3 regions of the Massilia sp. GCM10023247 genome follow, and region 1 is predicted to be linked to each of the others. Evidence: predicted binding sites of a transcription regulator. Region 1 holds the regulator's gene; each other region holds the start of a gene.
The links. Region 1 encodes HrcA, which represses chaperone genes, less so after heat shock. Its sites were predicted from a motif close to TTAGCACTCNNNNNNNNNGAGTGCTAA; they were not measured.

Region 1 (4,955 bases):
CGTTGCCGCGCGCCAGATAAAACGGGTAGTCCCAGCGGTCGGCGTGGAACATGTCGGTCAACAGCGGGGTGCCCAGCAGGAAGCGCACCTGGTCGCGGGTCTGGCCCACTTTCAGTTGCGACAGCATTTCCTGGGAGACGAAGTTGCCCTGCTGGATGTCCGGACGGTAGGGCGAGAAGATCCACAGGAACTTCTGCAGCTTGGTAGCCTGGACCGTTTGCGCGCCGGCATTGGCATCGGTTTCCGCTGCCTGAGGGGAGGTGCTCACCGGTTCGGCCGGCGCGCCCTGCTGACGCCATGATGCGCAGCCCGAGAGCAGTAGCGTGCATGCAAGGCCCGCGGCAAGTGCAGCGCGGGCATAGGAACGATGAACAACGGCATCAATGATGCGCATAAGTAACCTCAAAACGATTAAGCGGGAGCTTCCAAAACGCTATATCATAAAGCACTCCGCCCATCTACGAGTAACAAACATGAGTAACAGCCCTACCGACCTGAAGGCGAGCGGCCTGAAGGCGACTCTGCCACGCTTGAAGATTCTGGAAATTTTCCAGAACAGCGATGTCCGGCACCTGACGGCGGAAGACGTGTACAAAATCCTCCTGGCCGATAACATGGACGTCGGCCTGGCGACCGTCTACCGGGTGCTGACCCAGTTCGAGCAAGCCGGCCTGCTCAACCGCAACCACTTCGAAACCGGCAAGGCCATTTATGAGCTGAATGCCGGTTCGCACCACGACCACCTGGTCTGCCTCGATTGCGGCCACGTCGAAGAGTTCTATGACGACGAAATCGAATCGCGTCAGCACAAGATCGCCGTCGAGCGCGGCTTCAAGATCGCCGAGCACGCGCTGGCGATCTACGGCAACTGCGTCAAGCCGGCTTGCCCGCACCGCAGCGGGAACTGAGTCCGGTCCTGCTTGAAAGAGCGACGGCGCCGATGGCGCCGTTTTTTATTGGGTGTATGCCGCACGCGGTTCAGGAATGGCTCAGCGCATTCGACAGCAATTTCGCCGTGATGTCGACAATCGGGATCACGCGCTCGTAGGCCATGCGGGTCGGCCCGATGACGCCGAGAGTGCCGACGATCTTGCCGTTCACCTCGTAGGGCGCGGTGACCACGCTCATTTCGTCCATCGGCACCAGCTTCGATTCGCCGCCGATGAAGATCTGCACGCCGCCGGCCTTGCTCGATACGTCGAGCAGCTGCATCAGTCCGGTCTTTTGCTCGAACATCTCGAACAGCTGGCGCAGCGAACTCATGTTCGAGGAGAGGTCGGACACCGACAGCAGGTTGCGTTCGCCGGAAATGACCATGCCGTCGCCCTGCTCGGCCATCGCCTCGGTGCCGGCCTCCACCGCCGTCTGCATCAGGCCGCCGATGTCGTCGCGCAGCTGGCGCAGTTCGCTGCCCAGGCGCCGGCGTACTTCGTCGAAGCTCAGGCCGGCGTAGTTCTGGTTCAGGTAATTGGCCGACTGCACCAGTTGGGACGGGGTGTAGTCGACCTCGGTGAGCAGCAGGCGGTTTTGCACGTCGCCGCGCGGGTCGACAATCACCAGCAGGATGCGGCGCTCGGACAGGCGCAGGAATTCGATCTGCTGGAACACCGATTCGCGGCGCGGGCTTTGCACCACGCCGGCGAACTGGGTCAGCGAGGACAGCATCTGCGCCGCGTTGGCGATGGACTTTTGCGGGTGCTGGGCGGCCAGGCGCATGCGCTCGGGATCGACCCCATGCTGGCCATCGAGGTGCTGGACCGTCAGCAGGGTGTCGACAAACAGGCGGTAGCCGCGCGGCGTGGGCACGCGCCCGGCCGAGGTATGGGGACTAGCGACATAGCCCATTTCCTCGAGGTCGGCCATGATGTTGCGGATCGTGGCCGGGGACAGGTCGAGGCCCGAGATTTTCGAGAGCGCGCGCGACCCGACCGGCTGGCCGTCGGCGATATAGCGCTCGACCAGGGCTTTCAGGAGGGTTTGGGCACGGGGTTCAAGTTGCATGGGGGCGGAAAGCGGGCAGAATGGTTCTGCACCTATTATGCACGTTCGCCCGCCGCCTGTGGGCGTAGAGCGTCTAACAGAACAGTCAGGACAAGGCGCGTCGTCGAAGACAGTACGCTGGTACGGCGAGACGACGCAACGCCGTCATGGCGGTTCTGTTAGGCGCTCTCAAGCGTGTTCGCGCTTGAGCCAGGCAAGCAACCCATCGAAATCGGCCACGATCGCATCCGGCGCGATGCCCTCTTCCAAGTGGCGCCGGCTGGCGGTGCGGTTCATCCAGACGCCGCGCATGCCGGCGCGCTGGGCGCCCTGCACATCCAGCACCAGGTCGTCGCCCACATAAACGGCATCGCCCGGCGCCACGCCGAGCGCATCGAGGGCGGCGTGGAAGATCGCCGGGTCCGGTTTGGCGCGGCCGAAGGCCGGCGCCGACACCGAGGCGTGGAAATGGTGGGCCAGGCCGATCGTCTGCAAATCGGCATTGCCGTTCGTAACCGAACCGATCAGCACGCGCCCTTTCAGGCGCAGCAGGCCCGGCAGCACGTCATCGTAGGGAATCACGGCATTGCGCGCGGCAAAGAATTCGGTCATGGCCAGCTCCACCATGGCAGCGTCTTCGCCGGCCTGCTCGAACGCGGCCACCAGGCCGGCGCGGCGCAGGGCGCCCAGGTCGAGCTGGAACTCGGGCTTGCGCGCCAGCAGTTCGAGCCGGGCCTGGCGCAGGCTCTCGATGGTGAAGCGCTGCGCCACCCGCGGCGCGTTGTTGGCAAGCCACGCGAACAGGGTTTGCTCGGCCTGCAAGATCACGGGCGCGATCGGCCACAGGGTATCGTCCAGGTCGAACAGAACGGCTTTGGGCCAGGGGCGGCGGTGGGTGGGCGTCATCGTCAGCGCTTGTATGGAAGGCGAGCCAAGGATAGCGAGGCCGGCGGTGAAATGCAATCGCGCTCGCGTGCGGGGCGCAGCCGGCCTGCGGTGCCGCGCGTTACGGCCTGAGCGTTACAGCGTGAGCGTTACAGCCTGATACACAGGCCAATGAGCCCGGGCCTTGTCAAATGCTCTAAAATGATGGGCAAACTTCCACCGTGCGGCGTGGCCATCCGGTTGCGCGCCAGCCTTCCCTTTTAATGTTTGGAGAAATGATGATTCGTTCCCCCCTGCGTGCCGGCATCGCGCTGGCATGCGCGCTGGGCCTGTCGGCCTGCGGCGGCAGCGACGGCGACATATACGTCGCCGGCACGGCGTCCGGTATTACCAAGCCGGGCCTGGTGCTGACGAACAACGGCGGTTCCGACCTCGCGGTCGACGCATCGGGTCCCTTCATCTTCAAGGACCTCGTCGAAACCGATTCGCGCTACGACGTCAAGGTCAAGAGCGTGCCGCCGAATGTCGAGGGCATCGACAAATGTGTCGTGGTCAACGGCACCGGCCGGGCTGTCTTCAATGTCAATAACGTGTTTGTCCAGTGCACGATCCGCCAGCGCGAGCTGGGCGGCACGATCATCGGGCTGGGCGATGCGTCCGGTCTCACCCTCGTGAACGGCACCGACAAGGTCGAGATCCCGGCGAATGCCACCGCATTCAAGATGGCCAAGGTATCCGAAGAGTCGCCCTATGGCGTCACCATCCTGAAACAGCCGGCTGGGCGTACTTGCGCCGTGGAGAACGGCAGCGGCACGATGCCGGCAGGCGACGTTGCGAGCATCGTCGTGCGCTGCACCCCATGATCCTGGAGACTAATGTGAAGAAATCGACCCTGGCGCTGTCGGCGCTGACCCTGGCCCTGGCGGCCGGCCTGAGCGCCTGCGGCGGCGGCAGTTCGACCTATACCATCGGCGGCGTCGTCACCGGCCTCGAATATCCTGGCCTGGTGCTGTCGAACAATGGCGAAGACCTGGCACTTGGCCCGGCCGGCTATGAAACGCTGTCGGGCTCGACCGTGCCGACACCGAAAGACGTCACCTATGCGTTCAAAAACAAGGTCGATTACGGCGACCCCTACGATGTCACCATCAAGGCGTTTCCGGCGCACCAGCAATGTGGACAGTCCGGCGGCACCACCGACACGGCAGGACGCCTGTCCGTCATCAATGCCGTCATTACGTGCGTGCTGGTCAGCAACACGATCGGCGGCCCGGTCACCGGCCTTACCGGCGAGGGCTTGGTACTCATCAACGGCAGTACCGGCGGCATCGGCGGCAAGCTCCCGGTTGCCAAGGGCGCTACCAGCTTCGCCTTCGAGCAGCCTGTGACCTACGGCCGCACCTTCGGCGTGACGGTGCTGGAGCAACCGGCCGGCCAGACCTGCACGGTAACCAACGGCGCAGGCACCATGGGCGACGTCAAGGTCGACACGATTGCCGTGACCTGCCGCGATAACGGCTAGAGACAGATATTCACCACAAGCATGTCGAACATTCTCAAAGAAAATTAGACGTATATGCTGTGGTGCAGCATAATGCTTCTGTCTCCTCCAACTCTCCTCAGAAAAGAATTGGATTTAGCCCGCCCGCAACGGCGGGCTTTTTTTTTGCCCGCGCTGTTCCCGGCTGGTTCCAAGTGATGCCGCAAATCCTCAGCCGATCTTGGTATCGGTTGCCAGGCGCTTGGCGCTGACCTTCACCACCGCCACTTTTTCGCTGCCCACGGCGACCATCGCATCGGCGCGCACTTGCGCCTTGTAGCTCTCGGCACTCGCATAGGTGCTGACGCCCACGACCAGTGCGGCGACGACGAACAGGGCTTCCATGTGTTTGAGGACGTTCATTTCAGTACTCCCTTCGGTTGGTTGGTGCCCGTCGCTGGGTGCGTTCGGGCTTTCGATGGGAGTACTTTAGCAATCGGCCGATGCGTCCTCCAGCGGCCTGCGACGAACTGCAAAAAGCGCGCGACGAAGCGCGTGGAGGGGCGATATACCGTGTTATACGCGTGTTGTGCGGCGCATCACGGATGAG
Region 2 (4,955 bases), on a different contig from region 1:
TGTTCAAAACGATGATCGCGGGCGCCGCTGCCGCGATGGTGATGTCTTCCTCGTTCGCCGCGGACGTGACCGGCGCGGGTGCAACCTTCCCGTACCCGATCTACGCCAAGTGGGCGGAAATGTACAAGGGCGCCACCGGCAACAGCATGAACTACCAGTCGGTCGGCTCGGGCGCCGGCATCAAGCAGATCAAGGCGAAGACCGTCGACTTCGGCGCCTCCGACATGCCGCTCAAGGCGGCCGAGCTCGACGAAGCGGGCCTGATGCAGTTCCCGGCCATCATGGGCGGCGTGGTCGCCGTGGTCAACGTGGAAGGCGTGAACCCGGGCCAGCTCAAGCTGAGCGGTCCGGTGCTGGCCGACATCTACCTCGGCAAGATCACCAAGTGGAACGCCCAGCCGATCGCCGCCCTGAACCCGGGCGTCAGACTGCCGGACGCCGACATCACCGTCGTGCACCGCGCCGACAGCTCGGGCACCTCCTTCCTGTTCACCGACTACCTGTCGAAAGTGAACCCTGAATTCAAGGACAAGATCGGCGCCGGCACCTCGGTGAAATGGGCGACCGGCATGGGCGGCAAGGGCAACGAGGGCGTGGCCGCCTATGTCCAGCGCGTCAAGGGCTCGATCGGCTACGTCGAGTGGGCCTATGCCAAGAAGAACAAGCTGTCGCACACCCAGTTGCAGAACAGGGAAGGCCAGTTCCTGCAGCCGGACGACGACGCCTTCAAGGCCGCCGCCGCCAACGCCGAATGGACCAGGACGCCGGGCTTCGCCGTGATCCTGACCGATGCCGCCGGCAAGAACGCCTGGCCGATCACGGGCGTGTCCTACATCCTGATGCACAAGGCACAGGCCGACGCGAACAAGGGCAAGGAAGTGGTGAAATTCTTCGACTACGCGTTCAAGAACGGCGCCGCCGCCGCGGCCGAGCTGGACTACGTGCCGATGCCGGCCTCGGTGGTCAAGCTGGTGCAGGGCGCGTGGAAGGCCCAGCTCAAGGACGGCGCGGGCGCAGCGATCTATTGATGCAGGACGGGCGCAAGCCCTTGGGTTAACGGAAGGTAGTTCTTTGCGGCGGTCTTCGGATCGCCGTTTTTTTTGCGGCCCACGAACGGCCGCGGCAAAAAAAAGCGGCCCTCGCAGGGCCGCTGTGCTCTTGTCACGCCTGGCTTACACGAAGGCTGCCAGCGCGCCTTTCATTTTCTTCAAGGCCGCCGATTCGATCTGGCGGATGCGCTCGGCCGACACGCCGAACTCTTCGGCCAGCGTGTGCAGCGTCGCACCCGAGCCGTCGTCGTTCGCCAGCCAGCGCGCCTCGACGATGCGGCGCGAACGCGGGTCGAGCTTGCCCAGCGCCGTTTCCAGGCCTTCGGACTGCAGGCGCGTGACCTGCTCGGCTTCCAGCACCTTGGTCGGCTCCTGCTGGTCCGACGACAGGTAGGCGATCGGCGAGAACTTGTCGTCTTCGTCGTCGGTGGGCGACTCGAGGGCGATGTCGCGGCCCGAGAGGCGGGTTTCCATCTCGATCACTTCTTCGCGCTTGACGTCGAGCATCTTGGCCAGGTCGTCGACCTGGGTCGGCGTCATCGCGTCCAGGCCCACCTTGTTGCTGCGCAGGTTGAAGAACAGCTTGCGCTGGGCCTTGGTCGTGGCGACCTTCACCAGGCGCCAGTTCTTGAGGATGTATTCATGCATCTCGGCCTTGATCCAGTGCATGGCGTACGACACCAGGCGCACGCCCTGGTTCGGGTCGAAACGCTTGACTGCCTTCATCAGGCCGATATTGCCTTCCTGGATCAGGTCGGCGTGCGGCAGGCCGTAGCCGAGGTAGCCGCGCGCAATCGACACCACCAGGCGCAGGTGCGAGAGCACCAGCTTTTGCGCGGCGTCGAGGTCGTTCGCTTCCCGCAGCCGCTTCGCCAGCGAGACTTCTTCCTCATGGGTCAGCATCGGCAGGCGGTTCACGGCGGAAATATACGCGTCGATGTTACCGAGATTGCCGGTGAAACCGAGTCCCAGAGCACGATTGCTGGTTGGAACCAATGCGGATTGTGCGGACATTATATTTTCCTCGTAGAGTAATCTTTCGCTGCATCGTCAACGCTGCCGGGACACCCCGGGGCGGACTGCACGACATCGTGCTGATGCATGGCAAGCCTTGTATACCTTCACTTGAGGACATATATTAGCACTCTCTCAGGGTGAGTGCTAGCGACCCTCCCATAGGAGGAGGACAGTTTAAGTCTGGCTAAAGTATTGCTTTGAAGTATTTAAAAATGATCAGACTTACTGTAGAGCAGACCCTTGCAAATTTGTTGATAGACCTCAAATGTGTGACTTGTCTCGGCGTTTCAAGACCGCAGGTTAAGGGGACAGCGCGCCCGTTTTCTGTTAGGTGGCGCACCGTGGAGGAAGTTCGGCTGCATTGTGCGACAAATTCCCGCGCCGTCGCGGCGTGGACGCCTACAAAGCCTCCTGTTCATTTTCCAAATCCCCAATAAAAAAACGGGTGAGCAAGCTCACCCGTTTCTTCATGCACTGTGCCCTCAGTTCAGGCGCGCCAGATGCCTCTGCACCGACAGCATCGCGCCGATCAGGCCGAGGCCGGCGCTAATCGCCAGCAAGCCCGCCAGTTCCAGCGGCCCGAGTGCCGCCAGCTGGAATTCCGACGCGTACAGGCGCGCAAACTCCGCGATCGACGCGTTCAGCGGCTGCAAGGCCAGCGCCACCGCGCCCAGCGCCACCACGCCGGCGCACAGGCCGAGCAGGGCGCCCGTGTAATAAAACGGACGGTGGATGAAGTTGTCGGTGGCGCCCAGCAGCTTGGACACCGCGATTTCCTCGCGCTGGGTCAGCACTTGCAGGCGGATCGTGTTGAACACGACGGCGATCACCACCACGCCCAGCGTCAGGGCCAGCAGCAGCAGCGCCAGGCGCAGGATGTCGAGCAGGGCGGCGAGGCGCTTGACCCAGTTCGAATCGACCTGCACCGTGTCGACCTGGGGCAGAGCCGCCATCTGCTCGACGATGCCGTCGATGCGCGCCGCGTCGGCGATATTGCTGAAACCCGCGAGCTTCATCACATAGCTGTCGGGCAGCGGATTTTCGCCCAGGGTGTCGAGCGCACCGGACAGGCCGCTGCGCTCCTTCAGGTCGCCCAGCGCCTGCTCGCGCGGCACGAAGACGATGCGGGCCTGGCTGCCCTGCAGGATCTGGCGCAGCTGCGGCTCGATCGCCTGCGCGTCTTCGCGCGAGGCCTCGGGCTTGACGAACAGGCTCACCTCGGGATCGACCGACAATTGCCCCGTCATGGGGCGGACGTTGTCGAGCAGGGTGATGCCCGCGAACGGCAGGGTCAGCGCGACCGCGACCACCAGCACGTTGAACAGGAAGCTGCCCGGCGCCTTGCGCAGGTGCGCGAGCGCGGCGCCGAAGGCGAAGCGGTGGTGGCGGATCCAGGGGCTCATGCCGCACCTCCGGCCTGGCCTTCGACGGTCGGAGCCTGCGGATCCTGCCGAGGGTGCGCGAGGTGCGGGACGAGCTCGCCGTGTTCGAGGCGGATCACGCGCGTCGCGCCCTCGAGCACCTGGTCGTCGTGGGTCGAAATCAGGCAGGTCACGCCCACCGAATTGAAGGCGCGCAGGGCGTCGAGCACCTTGTCGGCCGCCACGCGGTCGAGGTTGGCCGTCGGTTCGTCGGCCAGGATGATCTGGGGCCGGTTGACGATCGCGCGCGAGACCGCCACGCGCTGCTGCTCGCCGCCGGACAGCTCGAGCGGGTGCGCCCTGGCGCGGTCGAGCAGGCCGACCTTGTCGAGGGCGGCGCGGGCGCGCTGCTCGGCCTGCGCCTTGGGCGCGCCCGAGACCAGCAGCGGCATCATCACGTTGGCCAGGATGTCGCGGTCGTGCAGCAGGCGCTGGTCCTGGAAGATCAAACCGAGCTTGCGGCGCAGGAAGGGAATGCTCGGCTTTTTCAGCTTGCCGATGTCCTGGCCGAAGACGATCACGCGCCCGCTGCTGGGGCGCTCGATGGCGGCCACCATTTTCATCAGCGTCGACTTGCCGGCGCCGGACGGGCCGGCCAGGTACACCAGCTCGCCCTTCTCGATGTTCAGGGAGACGTCGCGCAGGGCGGTCGCCTCGGGGGAATACTGCTTGGAGACGGAGTGGAATTCGATCATCTGGCCTTGGCTCTTTTCTCGCTATGTTCTCTCAGCCCAACAGCGCTTCGACGAATTCTTCCGCATTGAACGGCTGCAGGTCGTCCAGCTTTTCGCCGACGCCGATGAAATACACCGGTATCGGACGCGTCCGGGCGATCGCGGCCAGCACGCCGCCCTTGGCGGTGCCGTCGAGCTTGGTAATTACCAGGCCCGTCAGTTGCAGCGCATCGTCGAAGGCCTTCACCTGGGCCAGCGCGTTCTGGCCGGTATTGCCGTCGATGACGAGCAGGGTTTCGTGCGGGGCGCCATCCATGCCCTTGCCGATCACGCGCTTGATCTTCTTGAGTTCTTCCATCAGGTGTAGCTGGGTCGGCAGGCGGCCGGCGGTATCGACCATGACGACGTCGACGCCGCGCGCCTTGCCCGACTGGACCGCATCGAAGGCGACCGCGGCCGGATCGCCCGACTGCTGGGAAATCACGGTGACGTTGTTGCGCTGGCCCCAGACCATCAGCTGCTCCCTGGCGGCGGCGCGGAAGGTGTCGCCGGCGGCCAGCAACACCGACTGGTCGGAGCGCTGCATGTGCTTGGCCAGCTTGCCGATGGTGGTGGTCTTGCCGGCGCCGTTGACGCCGGAAATCATCATCACCAGCGGCTCGTGGCGGCCCAGTTCGAGCGGCTTCTGCAGCGGCTGCAAGAGCTCGATCATCAGTTCCTTGAGCGCGGTCTTGACGGCGGCGGCATCGAGCAGCTTCTCGTCCTTGACCTTGCGGCGCAGGTTGTCCAGCAGA
Region 3 (4,955 bases), on a different contig from region 1:
CCCTGCATGGTGGTTTCGATGTCGAGCGAGACGGTGCGCAGCCGCGGGCGGTAGCCGGGCGCCGGTTTCACGTGTCCGGCCAGCAGCAACGCGGGGTCGCCAGGGGCCGGCGTGCCCGTAAACGCCACCGGCGCCGTGATGAAGCGCTCCATCAGGTAGCGCTCGGGCGGACGGATGTCCGCCTCGTAGACGTCGATCCCGTGCTCGCGCAGGCGCTTCTCCAGCCGCAGCAGATGACGGTAGTGGCGGCAATACAGGCCAAGCACAGGACGCCCGCGAAAGTCGCACAAGGCCAGCGGGCGCAATTCGACACCGCGTTCCCGCTGCAACAGACTCCTCACCGCCGCCTCCTGCTCGGCCGGGATGAAAGCGACCGCCTCTGCCGCCGGGAGGCGCAGGCGGCATGGACCGTCGTCGGTGGCGAGCCAGAGCTCGATCTCGACGCCGCCGCTCCCATCGTCGCCGTGGTTGCCGCGGTGGTTGCCGATATCGCGCCAGTGGCGCGTCAGCAGGAAACCCTGCGTCGCTGTGTCACTCATGGATAGTCATGTGTTGCGATTCGATCCACCGCGCTAAAGGCGGCAGTTTATCAAATCCCTTGAAAGGCCCAACAAAACCGTTCGACATACCGCTGGAAGATGAGCGAGCGCCGCCACGTCATGCCGCTGCCGCAGCCGAGTTCACGCGGCAGATGTTCCCAGGGCATTCCAGTCTTCAGGATGAACAGGATGCCAGGACTGTCGTCACGGGTGAACCCTTCGAACAATCCGTGTTCGGCAATGAAATGCTCCAGATCGTCCGGTAGGGTGATCGTCCTCGTTGGCGGAAGAATGTGAACGGCCGCTCCCGGCCGATAGCGGACGGCCTGGATGGCTCCGTGTACGACCTTGTCGCTCTGACGAGAAGAAGGGGGGCAGGCGCGCTCAGCCCGCCAGCTGCAAGCCATGCTCCGCGCACCATCCGGCCAGCACCGCCCGTGTCTGCGCCTCGCGGAAGGCATGCCAGCGGTCGGTGAGCCCGCGTTCCTCGACCAGCTCGCTGAAATGGCGGTAGGCGTCGGAGCGCTTGAACATCTGGCGCACGCGGTCGGCATCTTTTTCCATGGCCGCGTCGGCGAAATCGAACACCAGTTCGAGGCCGAGGTCGAGCGTGCCCATGTGCGGAACGGGGACATAGCGCTGCGAGGTACCGATGTCGTCCGGCAGCGGGGCCAGTTCCTCGTCGACCAGCTCGGAGCGGATGTGCACCTGGCCCGTGTCGAGCGAGACCCAGGCCGCGTCAAGAGTGCCCGGTTCGGACACGATCAGCACGGCGTCTTCCAGGTCGTTTGCGTCTACTGTAGGCATTGTCATCTCCAAAAGTAAAAAAGCCTGCAAGGCGCTAACCTTGCAGGCTTCATTTTGCAGCACAGCGCCGGAGAACCGGCGCGGGCCTGGACAATTACATCATGCCGTCCATGCCGCCCATGCCGCCCATGCCACCCATGCCGCCCATGCCGCCGGCTGGCTTGTCTTCAGCCAGTTCCGAGACCATGCAGTCGGTGGTCAGCATCAGGCCGGCGATCGACGCTGCGTTCTGCAGGGCCGAGCGGGTGACCTTGGCTGGGTCCAGCACGCCCATTTCGACCATGTCGCCATAGGTGCCGTTGGCGGCGTTGTAGCCGTAGTTGCCCTGGCCGGCCAGGACGCCTGCGACGACGACCGAAGCCTCTTCGCCGGCGTTCTGGACGATCATGCGCAGCGGCTCTTCCATGGCGCGCAGGACGATCTTGATGCCGGCTTCCTGGTCCGGGTTGTCGCCGGTCACGTTCAGGTTGGCGCGGGCACGCAGCAGGGCGACGCCGCCGCCTGGCACGATGCCTTCTTCAACGGCTGCGCGGGTAGCGTGCAGCGCGTCTTCCACGCGGGCTTTCTTTTCCTTCATTTCGACTTCGGTGGCAGCGCCAACCTTGATCACGGCAACACCGCCGGCCAGCTTGGCCACGCGCTCTTGCAGCTTCTCGCGGTCGTAGTCCGAGGTCGCTTCTTCGATCTGGATACGCACTTGCTTGACGCGTGCCTCGATCGATTCGGCGGCGCCGGCGCCGTCGATGATGATGGTGTTCTCCTTGCCGACTTCGACGCGCTTGGCCTGGCCCAGTTCAGCCAGGGTGACCTTTTCCAGGGTCAGGCCGACTTCTTCGGCGATCACCTGGCCGCCGGTCAGGACAGCGATGTCTTCCAGCATGGCCTTGCGACGGTCGCCGAAGCCAGGGGCTTTCACTGCAACGGTCTTCAGGATGCCGCGGATGTTGTTGACGACCAGGGTCGCCAGCGCTTCGCCTTCGATGTCTTCGGCGATGATCACCAGCGGACGGCCGGCTTTCGCCACTTGCTCCAGCACCGGCAGCAGGTCACGGATGTTCGAGATCTTCTTGTCGCACAGCAGCACGAATGGGTTCTCGTGGATCGCGACTTGCTTGTCCGGGTTGTTGATGAAGTAAGGCGACAGGTAGCCGCGGTCGAACTGCATGCCTTCGACGATGTCGAGTTCGTCGTTCAGCGACTTGCCGTCTTCGACGGTGATGACGCCTTCCTTGCCGACTTTTTCCATCGCTTCAGCGATGCGCTCGCCGATCGAGTAGTCCGAGTTGGCGGAAATGGCGCCGACTTGGGCGATTTCCTTCGAAGTGGTGCATGGCTTGGCGATCTTGGCCAGCTCTTCGACGGTGGCGGCGACGGCCTTGTCGATGCCGCGCTTCAGGTCCATCGGGTTCATGCCGGCGGCAACGAACTTCATGCCTTCGCGCACGATGGCTTGTGCCAGCACGGTCGCGGTGGTGGTGCCGTCACCGGCGTTGTCGCTGGTCTTCGAGGCGACTTCCTTGACCATCTGCGCGCCCATGTTCATGAGCTTGTCTTTGAGTTCGATCTCTTTCGCGACCGAGACGCCGTCCTTGGTGACGGTTGGCGAACCGAACGAGCGGTCCAGCACGACGTTGCGGCCTTTCGGGCCCAGGGTGACCTTGACTGCGTTGGCGAGGATGTTGACGCCTTCAACCATCTTGGCGCGCGCTGCGTCGCCGAAAATTACTTCTTTAGCTGCCATGTTTATTTCTCCGATTTATTCGAAAGTATTCTGTGGGGAGGATTACTTGACCAGCACGGCCATGATGTCTTCTTCGCGCATCACCAGCAGTTCCTGGCCGTCGACCTTGACGGTCTGGCCCGAGTACTTGCCGAACAGGACGCGGTCGCCAACCTGGACTTCCAGTGCACGCAGCTGACCGTTGTCCTGGACTTTGCCATTGCCGACGGCGAGGATCTCGCCCTGGTCCGGCTTCTCGGCGGCTGCATCAGGGATGATCAGGCCGGAGGCAGTCTTGGTTTCCTGGTCGAGACGCTTCACGATTACGCGATCGTGCAGAGGGCGAAGGTTCATGCAAAACTCCTTTAATTTCAGTGGTTTGGACTAGCGTTTGTATGCGTTGTTGCCGTCCCGCCTGGACGTTACGGCTTGAAAGTGGTTGTTAGCACTCTCTACTAACGAGTGCTAATTATAGGGACGACATCTACCTATTTCAAGACGCCATGTTGCTTATTTAACGATGGCGGTTTGCGCTGCCTCAAGCGACGGACTGTCCCGTCGGCTTGCCAGGCCGAGCCTGGCGCAGGCACGAAGCGAAGAGACTAGCACCGAAGGGGGCCATGCCGACACACTGTTGGCAGGCATTTGATCGGAATCAAAGGTAGGGTGGGCTTCGCCCACGCCTCCCACCGCACGCGGCCAATGCCAGGGGGCGCACCGCCAACGTGGCCCCGGCCCGCCCCGCAGCGCAAGAAAGCGCATCGAAGCGCACCGTAGGCTATCATGTTGACTGTCCAACCAGAACGGACCTATAGTTACGAATGATTTCCGAATTCCAAGACCTATCCGACAAGATCGAGCAGCTTGCAGCGCTGGTCGGGACGCTGCGCAACGACAATGCCCAGCTGCGCCAGACCAATGTGCTGCTCAACGAAGTGAACACGGCGCTCATCGAGCGCCTGGTCGAGGCCCAGCACCGGGTCGAGGCGGTGATCGCGCAGTTGCCGGCACCCGAAGGCGACGATGCCGACGATGCGGAAGAAGACGAGCACGCACAGGATGCTGCACCAATGGATACCGAGGCCGCCCGATGATTTTTCTTGACGTCACGATCATGGGCCAGCCCTACCGCCTGGCCTGCAAGGAAGGCGAGCAGGCCACGCTGCGCGACGCCGTGCGCTACCTCGACGGCAAGATGACCGCGCTGCGCGACTCCGGCAAGGTCAAGGGAACCGACCGCATCGCCGTCATGGCCGCGCTCAGCGTGGCCGCGGAATTCCTCTCGGTCAAGTCGCCGCAAGGCCCGCTGTCCGACATGTCGATGCTGGAAGTCAAGCAAAAAATCGAAGCGATGCATACCGTCCTCGACGCCGCGCTCGCGCCGCAAGAAAAACTGTCCTGACGCCCAAATTCGTTTGACATGCCGGTTCAAGCGAGTAAACTGCGAGGCACCCTGCGGTGTTCGAGATTGCCATATATTCCTTGAACCATTTACATGCATAGGTTGCGGGATATGTTCGGTGGGCGTGAGCGTCGCTAGTTCGACGAACCCGAAATTGAATTGACTGTGACCACCTTGAGCCATCAGGTTCGGGATGCCGGCAAAAAACGGCACAGGCGGGGCTCTATTCCACAAAAGCGGTTGCGGCCATCGGCGCGCAGCCGTTTTTTTATGCGCGCACGCTTTTCGCGCCGTGCCCGTATCGCAGTGCCAAATATTGAGCGAGGCCTTGCCGGCCCGCGTTTTTCTTTTTAAAAATGGAGCAGGATCGATGCGCTACTGGTTGATGAAATCCGAGCCGGATGAAGTCAGTTTCGACGACGTTCGCGCCGCGCCGGGGCAAACTGTCGCCTGGTTCGGCGTGCGCAACTACCAGGCACGCAATTTC

Region 2: rpoH (RNA polymerase sigma factor RpoH) is a predicted target of HrcA. The motif match lies at 2,188-2,214, and genes of this name have one in related genera.
Region 3: groES (co-chaperone GroES) is a predicted target of HrcA. The motif match lies at 3,509-3,535, and genes of this name have one in related genera.

The regions. Positions count from the first base shown of each region.
Region 1 is NZ_JBHSIB010000022.1:290,827-295,781, forward strand. Features, by position in the region: gene ACFPAH_RS18125 (outer membrane protein assembly factor BamE) at 1-394, opposite strand, end outside; gene fur (ferric iron uptake transcriptional regulator) at 474-908, shown strand; gene hrcA (heat-inducible transcriptional repressor HrcA) at 979-2,001, opposite strand; gene ACFPAH_RS18140 (HAD family hydrolase) at 2,170-2,886, opposite strand; gene ACFPAH_RS18145 (hypothetical protein) at 3,141-3,728, shown strand; gene ACFPAH_RS18150 (hypothetical protein) at 3,743-4,387, shown strand; gene ACFPAH_RS18155 (hypothetical protein) at 4,577-4,768, opposite strand.
Region 2 is NZ_JBHSIB010000031.1:41,364-46,318, reverse strand. Features, by position in the region: gene pstS (phosphate ABC transporter substrate-binding protein PstS) at 1-1,028, shown strand, start outside; gene rpoH (RNA polymerase sigma factor RpoH) at 1,173-2,063, opposite strand; gene ftsX (permease-like cell division protein FtsX) at 2,549-3,469, opposite strand; gene ACFPAH_RS22825 (cell division ATP-binding protein FtsE) at 3,466-4,182, opposite strand; gene ftsY (signal recognition particle-docking protein FtsY) at 4,214-4,955, opposite strand, start outside.
Region 3 is NZ_JBHSIB010000007.1:545,101-550,055, reverse strand. Features, by position in the region: gene ACFPAH_RS06160 (DNA polymerase II) at 1-539, opposite strand, end outside; partial or broken gene ACFPAH_RS06155 (IS5/IS1182 family transposase) at 647-733, opposite strand; gene ACFPAH_RS06150 (hypothetical protein) at 924-1,346, opposite strand; gene groL (chaperonin GroEL) at 1,441-3,087, opposite strand; gene groES (co-chaperone GroES) at 3,130-3,420, opposite strand; gene ACFPAH_RS06135 (hypothetical protein) at 3,888-4,160, shown strand; gene ACFPAH_RS06130 (cell division protein ZapA) at 4,157-4,468, shown strand; RNA gene ssrS (6S RNA) at 4,514-4,694, shown strand; gene ACFPAH_RS06120 (EVE domain-containing protein) at 4,839-4,955, shown strand, end outside.